Regions from separate parts of the Cellvibrio sp. PSBB006 genome, predicted to be linked through region 2. Evidence: predicted binding sites of a transcription regulator. Region 2 holds the regulator's gene; each other region holds the start of a gene.
The links. The regulator LexA, encoded in region 2, represses DNA repair genes until DNA is damaged. The targets are predictions, from matches to a motif close to ACTGTNTNTANANACAGT.

Region 1 (2,255 bases), 1.6 Mb from region 2:
CCCATTGTCGGCAGCAACAATTTTGTAGGGCACCATCTTGATGTCTTTCTGAACCACGTCGTCTTTAAATTTACGACCGATCAAACGCTTGACAGCATAAAGCGTGTTGTTAGGGTTGGTAACGGATTGACGCTTTGCACTCTGGCCCACCAGAATTTCGTCATCGCCGGTAAACGCGACGATAGACGGCGTCGTGCGGTCGCCTTCAGAGTTTTCAATTACCTTGGGCTTGCCGCCTTCCATAATGGAAACGCAAGAGTTGGTGGTGCCCAAGTCGATGCCGATAATTTTACCCATGTGATATCTCCTGAATTTTTTACCCGGCGCAAGCGCTGCTCACGCACATAAATCTTGATTGAATGTTTACTGTCTCACCGGCACCCGGCCTGTTGTTGACACTTGGTGATCTATATTGGCCTGCCCGTGTGGATTTCAAGGCTGGGGACGACAAATCCCTACAAACAGACCGACTATTTTCAGCGGTTTGATCAATCCGCTGCCTTGGCTACCACGACCATGGCCGGGCGCACAAGACGACCGTGCAAGGTGTAGCCTTTCTGGAATACATTAATTACCGTGTTGGGCTCAACATCCGGGTTTGGCACAGCTGAAACCGCTTGATGAAGTTGCGGATCAAAGGGCGCACCCTGTGGGTCAACAGCGACCACCTGATGACGAGCCAGAGAATCGAGAAAGGATTTCAGCGTTAACTGGATACCTTCAGTTACCGGCGCAAAGGATTCGTCGCTGGTATCTATCGCTGCCAGTGCACGCTCAAGGTTATCAACCACTGGCAAGAGGTCATTTACCATTCTTTCCAGGCCGAATTTATGGGCTTTTTCCACATCCTGTTCCGCGCGACGGCGGGCATTCTGGGCCTCGGCCTGAGCGCGCAACGCATTTTCGCGCGCAGTATCCAGGTCAGCAGTTAAACTGGCAATTTGCGCCTGCAGGGCTTCGACGGACACGTCAACGTCCACACCGGTTTGCGTCTCGGGGGCGCTGGCTTCGGCTGTGGGGGATTCTTGCTGATACTCTTCGTTGTTAGCCACGCTGGCCTCCATCTTCTATTACAGTCTTTCACTTGGGCTTATATATATGTCGACATCTGTACGCAGCTGTCGGCTAAGCTGTGCGGGGTATATGGGGCTAGCAGTTCGGGATTCAAGGCAATGTCCACAATTTTGGCCAGGGCTTTATTTCCCCTCTGGTCGACGCGAGCCAGATACTGTATAAATAACCAGAAATCTCCTTTGTGCCGAGGCGCCCATGCTCACTCATCTCAGCATTCAAAACTTCACCCTGGTCGATCATCTGGACCTGGACCTGAAACCGGGTATGACGGTTATCACCGGCGAAACCGGCTCGGGCAAATCCATTATGCTCGAAGCATTGGGGCAGACTCTGGGTGACAGAGCCGATGGTCAACGGGTACGCCAGGGCGCGCAGCGCGCCGACATCAGCGCCAGTTTTGATACCAGCAAGATCCGTGTGGCCAATAAATGGCTCAAGGAACACGACCTGCAACAGGATGAAACGCCCAGTGAATGTCTGTTGCGCCGCGTTATCAGCAGCGATGGAAAATCCAAGGCGTATATCAACGGCCAACCGGTCACCCTGCAACAACTGCGCACCCTGGGCGAGATGCTGATCGACATCCATAGCCAGCACGAACACCAATCCCTGTTACTAAAAGACACCCACCGCCGCCTGCTGGATGAGTTTGCCAATCAGGCGGAACTGGCGCGCCAGGTTCGCCAGGCATTTCGCGAATGGCAGAGTCGGCTGGAGCATTATCTGCATTTGCGCGATAACGCCGCTGAAGTCAGCGCCCGATTCCAATTACTTAATTATCAGGTGCAGGAACTGGATCAGCTGGGATTAAAGAGCGGCGAGATGGAAGCGCTCGAAGCGGAACAGCGCACTTTGGCCAACGCGGAAGACATCCTGAGGGGCAGCCAACAATTGGCAGCCATTTGCAGTGACGATGAACAAGGGCTTTCGATTAATCTACATCGCGCACTCCATATCCTGCGGGCTATGCCGGAAAAAACCGCTGCGCTGCAAGAAGCGGAGCAATTGCTTACCAGCGCGCAGATACAGGTGCAGGAGGCACAACACGAAATTGAGCATCATATCGACGGCTTTGCCCTGGACCCGGAACGTCTCGCTTTTGTTGAAGAACGCTTGTCGGCTATCTATGACATTGCCCGCAAACACCGCATTACGCCCGAGCAATTACCTGAGTTGATTGC
Region 2 (2,255 bases):
TGCGGAATCACTGGCTTTTATGGGTGAAGGAAAATTTGAAGTCGCTAAGGCAATGATTGAAGCCGGAATGGAAGCTGCTACTGAGTTGGCAGACCAGGATCATCTGGATGAGTTTTCTGAGGGGCTTCCCGAGTTTGAAAAACCGATTCTGCATTAATATCAATGGGGCTATCCATAAACCCCTATGTACCTCCGATTCCTTTTGATATCCCTCAGTAATTAACGTACCCGCAACAATAAACCCTGACAATGGCCTTGGGCGGCCGCAGATTCCAATTGCTTCAATTCTTTGTCATTCAGCTTGCCAGGACTGGCGATAACGGTATGGCTATTTCCTGCGGCCAAGGCTTCCCATGTAATCCACAAGGTATTTTGTTGATCATGGCAATGAATCAGGCGAATCAGACGAGTATCAATTCCAAAGCTCTCCAGTGATTGCCGTGTAATGTTGTGGGGCGCAATCCAGGTAATCCAGCGGTCATGGCAGGTCTTGCTGAGATAGGCGAGCATGGGTAGTAGAAGGGCAGCTTGTTCCGGGGAATGGCTGGTTAAGACGAGTTCAGTCACGCCGCTGTTATAACGGGGCTCACCGCCGGGTTGTTCATCTATACGCACTGTATTAGTCACGGCGAATCACCCCTACGCTCAAACCTTCGATGCTGAAATCCTGGTCTCGCAGGTCGACTTCAATCACTTTGAAATCAGGGTTTTCAGGCCAGAGTTCCACCTGTGCGCGGTTACCAATGCGTTTGAAACGCTTGACGGTTACCTCGTCACCAATCCGCGCTACAACGATCTGGCCGTTGCGTGCTTGATCAGTTCGATGCACAGCGAGTAAATCGCCATCGAGAATACCGGCATCTTTCATGCTCAGACCGTGAACACGCAATAGGTAATCTGCACTGGGGGAGAAAAAGCTATAGGGAATATTGCAGTAATCTTCGATATGTTCCTGGGCAAGGATAGGGTTACCTGCTGCAACCCGGCCTACGATGGGAATACCGTTTTGGGAATCCGGTAGGCGGATGCCGCGAGAAGCACCAGCGATAATTTCGATAGCCCCTTTTTTCGCCAGAGCTTTGATATGTTCTTCCGCTGCATTGGCAGACTTAAAGCCGAGAATGCGGGCAATTTCTGCGCGGGTGGGCGGATAACCGGTCTCTTCGGTGTAGCTCTTGATTAGCTGTAAGACTTGTTCCTGGCGGGAGGTCAGATTGGCCATGGGGCGCTCCAGATGAATCTGTTTATTTATACAGTTGTTGTGATTATATACAGTATTTCATCATCCGCAACCCCTATTTTAAGGGGCGGAGAAGCCACCAATAAGATACCGATTAAAGCCGTCGCCCATTCTTGATGGCCTGGAGTTTCCCCCGTTTAAAATACAGGTGTTGGACGAACTGACCGGAGCCGGGGTGGTAAGTCCAGAGATCCACTTCTTCACAGGGAACGATGATGGTGGTGTTTGCCTGGCCTACGATGGTGATAGGTTCACAATAACTATCGGTAAATACCGGTTCACCGCACTGGTCAAGCACATCTGATTTGGTATCTCCGGTTTGCACCAGGGAATTGCTACAGCGCATGGAGTCTGCCAGTGCTGGCTGTAAATACAAGCCGCCTACTAACAGCGCAAGATAAGCGCAGATTCTCATATCACTACCTCGACAGTTCAGGTGCACCATGTAAATGAATGAAAGGCTATTGGTTTCTTGTGGCTTTTTTGACTCGGTACCAAGGTAGTAATTCCTGTGGCACGCATTTTAGATGTTACCAAGTCCGGATTAATAAAAGCTTAACGGCCAGCCCGTCGTAGCACCTTGTCCATCATCCGCGTACTTAACAGGCGCCGCAGGATACTCATCAGATAAGTTGGAAAAGTAACGCAGTAGCGCGGTTTGGGCAAATCACTTTCCAGGGCATGTTTCAGACGTTTGTAGACAGCATCGGGTCCGAGAGTAAAGGGAGCCGCTGCACCGGGTTTGGCGAGCCGCTGAATCGCCGATTGATAGTGTTCGGCAAATCGACTTTTTTCAATATCGATGTTGGCTTTCAGAGCGCCGAGCGCATTTTTACGGAAATCGCTCAGGATTGGACCCGGTTCAATCAGGCTGACGTGAACACCTGTGCCATTGAGTTCAAGTCGTAATGTATCGGTCAGCCCTTCCAGCGCAAATTTGCTGGCGTTGTAAGCTCCACGCAAGGGCATGGCAGCAAAGCCGAGGATCGAGCTATTTTGAATGATACGACCATAG
Region 3 (2,255 bases), 1.5 Mb from region 2:
TTCCGGGATATTGACATCGATACCAATTTCTTTAACAAACGAAGCGGTTACGATAAAGAAGATCAACATGATAAAGACCACATCCAGCATGGGGGTCAGGTCAATATCGTTAGACTCGTCAGCACTACGGCCTTTTTTTCTTCGGCTCACCGCGATTACTCCTCTAGTGTTATGTATTGCTAATGTTATATATATATGCCGCGCCGGCACAGCAAGAGCGCCATGTTACCAGTTTTCCAGGGCGAATGACTAATGCTTTATTGGCATGAAATTGGGCAAAATAACGGCTTCACCGCAGGCATATGCCCCGCATGCCGCTCGGGCGGACCTGGCCATAGAGCCCGAGGTTGTCGCCAAGTTCCCGTCTATCACCGCCTAATCGAACAAATCCAACTGGTAGAAGGCCTGATCCTCACGCAGATCAACAAATCGGACGCCCACCCCCAACAACCTCACCGGGCTGTGGTTGCCGCGTTCAAAGGCCTGGGCACATAACGCGTGATAATCAACCATGTTCAACGTTTGCCCTGCGCGCTCAACAGTGGTACCGGAGAAGTCTGCGAATTTGAGCTTTACAAATATTTTCACAACCTGGTATTCGTCTTCCAAACGCCGCAACCGACTGGCCAGGGTCTGCAATAGCTCAGGAAACTGATTCAGACAGTGGGCCAGGTCCGGCAGATCCTCCGGATAGGTATGCTCCACACTGAGTGATTTACGTCGCCGACTGGGAATTACCTGACGCTCATCCTGCCCTCGACTGAGATCGTAAAGACGCTGTCCAAACTGGCCATAACGCTGACAAAGCTCAAACACCGAAAACTTTTGCAGATCACCACAGGTTTTCACGTTCACTTCTGCCAGGCGCGCCGCAGTAGCCTTACCGACACCATGAATTTTGCGCACCGGTAGTTGTTGCACAAAGTGCTCGACCTGCTTCGGTGTAATGACAAATAAGCCGTCCGGCTTCCTCCAATCGCTGGCAACTTTAGCCAGGAATTTATTAGGGGCTACGCCGGCAGAAACGGTAATTCCCAAATCCCGCTCAATTCGACTACGGATCAGTTGAGCAATTCTCGTTGCACTGCCATCGCAATGCGGCGAGTCCGTCACATCAAGAAACGCCTCATCCAACGACAAAGGCTCAACCAAATCGGTGTATTCGTAAAAAATATGGCGCATGCGAAGGGATACTTCCCGGTAAACATCCATACGATTCGGGAGAATTATCAAGTCAGGACATAAACGCCGTGCCGTGGCTGATGGCATTGCAGAATGTACCCCATATCGACGCGCCTCGTAGTTACACGTTGAAATGACTCCTCGTCTATCGGCGCTGCCACCTACTGCAATGGGTAGACAGCGTAAGCTTGGGTCATCACGCATTTCTATCGCAGCAAAGAAGCAGTCGGCATCACAATGAATAATTTTTCGCAATGGAGAGATCTCGCCCCGCAGATTACCGATAAAAAGCCATTATTTCGCATGGAACTGTTTAAATAAACAGTATCTTAAATGAGTAAGATGCCGCAACAAGTCTTTATAAGAGAAGAAACAAACATATTGCCCATCCAGCCTTCTCTCAAATGAAGTGAAGTAATGTAGCCCGAAGGAAGATGAATATCGTCACATTGTGCGACTCGGATAAGCTGAAGAAAGGCTTTTACAAGATTAGGCAGCAGAGTGAGTTAAGTTTATTGAGGGAACCGCAGCTTAAAATCTTACTCATGGCCGGCTTGGCTTGCATGAAAGTATCCAGTTGCATTTTTTTGCCACCGCCGTACTCGGTTCGAATTCCGCAAAAAAACCTCGCCATTTACCATTGAGAACTCGTTTTTGTATTTCATTTCCTTGAGCACAAAGCCATAAAGCACCCGTTTAAAAATAAAGTGCTGTTCATCATTCACACCGGGCAACGTAGGTTTGTGTAAAAAATTCAGCCCACATGAATTACAAAAGGGGGATGTTTTACCCAGCTGATCCGTAAATTTTCAACCGAGGCTAAAACTCCAATTATCGAAAGCTTTTTAAGAAATTACGAAAATTTCTTCCGAACCAAGGTTCAAGCAGCTCGTTTTTGATAAAAAATAGAAAAAAAACACATTTTTTCCGTCAAAACTCTTCAAAAAACTTGAATTTTTTCTATAAAGTTTTAACTTATGCGTGTTGGAAGTTTTAATCCGTTTTATAAACTCTTTCCGAAAACAATAAAGGAAACACACCATGGCTGCACGTAAATCAAAAGCGGTTGATGC

Region 1: recN (DNA repair protein RecN) is a predicted target of LexA. The motif match lies at 1,228-1,245, and genes of this name have one in related genera.
Region 3: dinB (DNA polymerase IV) is a predicted target of LexA. The motif match lies at 1,491-1,508, and genes of this name have one in related genera.

What each region holds. Positions count from the first base shown of each region.
Region 1 covers NZ_CP021382.1:4,104,840-4,107,094, reverse strand. Annotated here, with positions in the region: partial or broken gene dnaK (molecular chaperone DnaK) at 1-309, opposite strand, end outside; gene grpE (nucleotide exchange factor GrpE) at 489-1,064, opposite strand; gene recN (DNA repair protein RecN) at 1,270-2,255, shown strand, end outside.
Region 2 covers NZ_CP021382.1:491,379-493,633, forward strand. Annotated here, with positions in the region: gene CBR65_RS02230 (hypothetical protein) at 1-157, shown strand, start outside; gene CBR65_RS02235 (cell division inhibitor SulA) at 220-627, opposite strand; gene lexA (transcriptional repressor LexA) at 620-1,222, opposite strand; gene CBR65_RS02245 (DUF2845 domain-containing protein) at 1,335-1,655, opposite strand; gene CBR65_RS02250 (SDR family oxidoreductase) at 1,796-2,255, opposite strand, start outside.
Region 3 covers NZ_CP021382.1:2,026,963-2,029,217, forward strand. Annotated here, with positions in the region: gene CBR65_RS08375 (biopolymer transporter ExbD) at 1-150, opposite strand, end outside; gene dinB (DNA polymerase IV) at 376-1,437, opposite strand; gene CBR65_RS08390 (hypothetical protein) at 2,224-2,255, shown strand, end outside.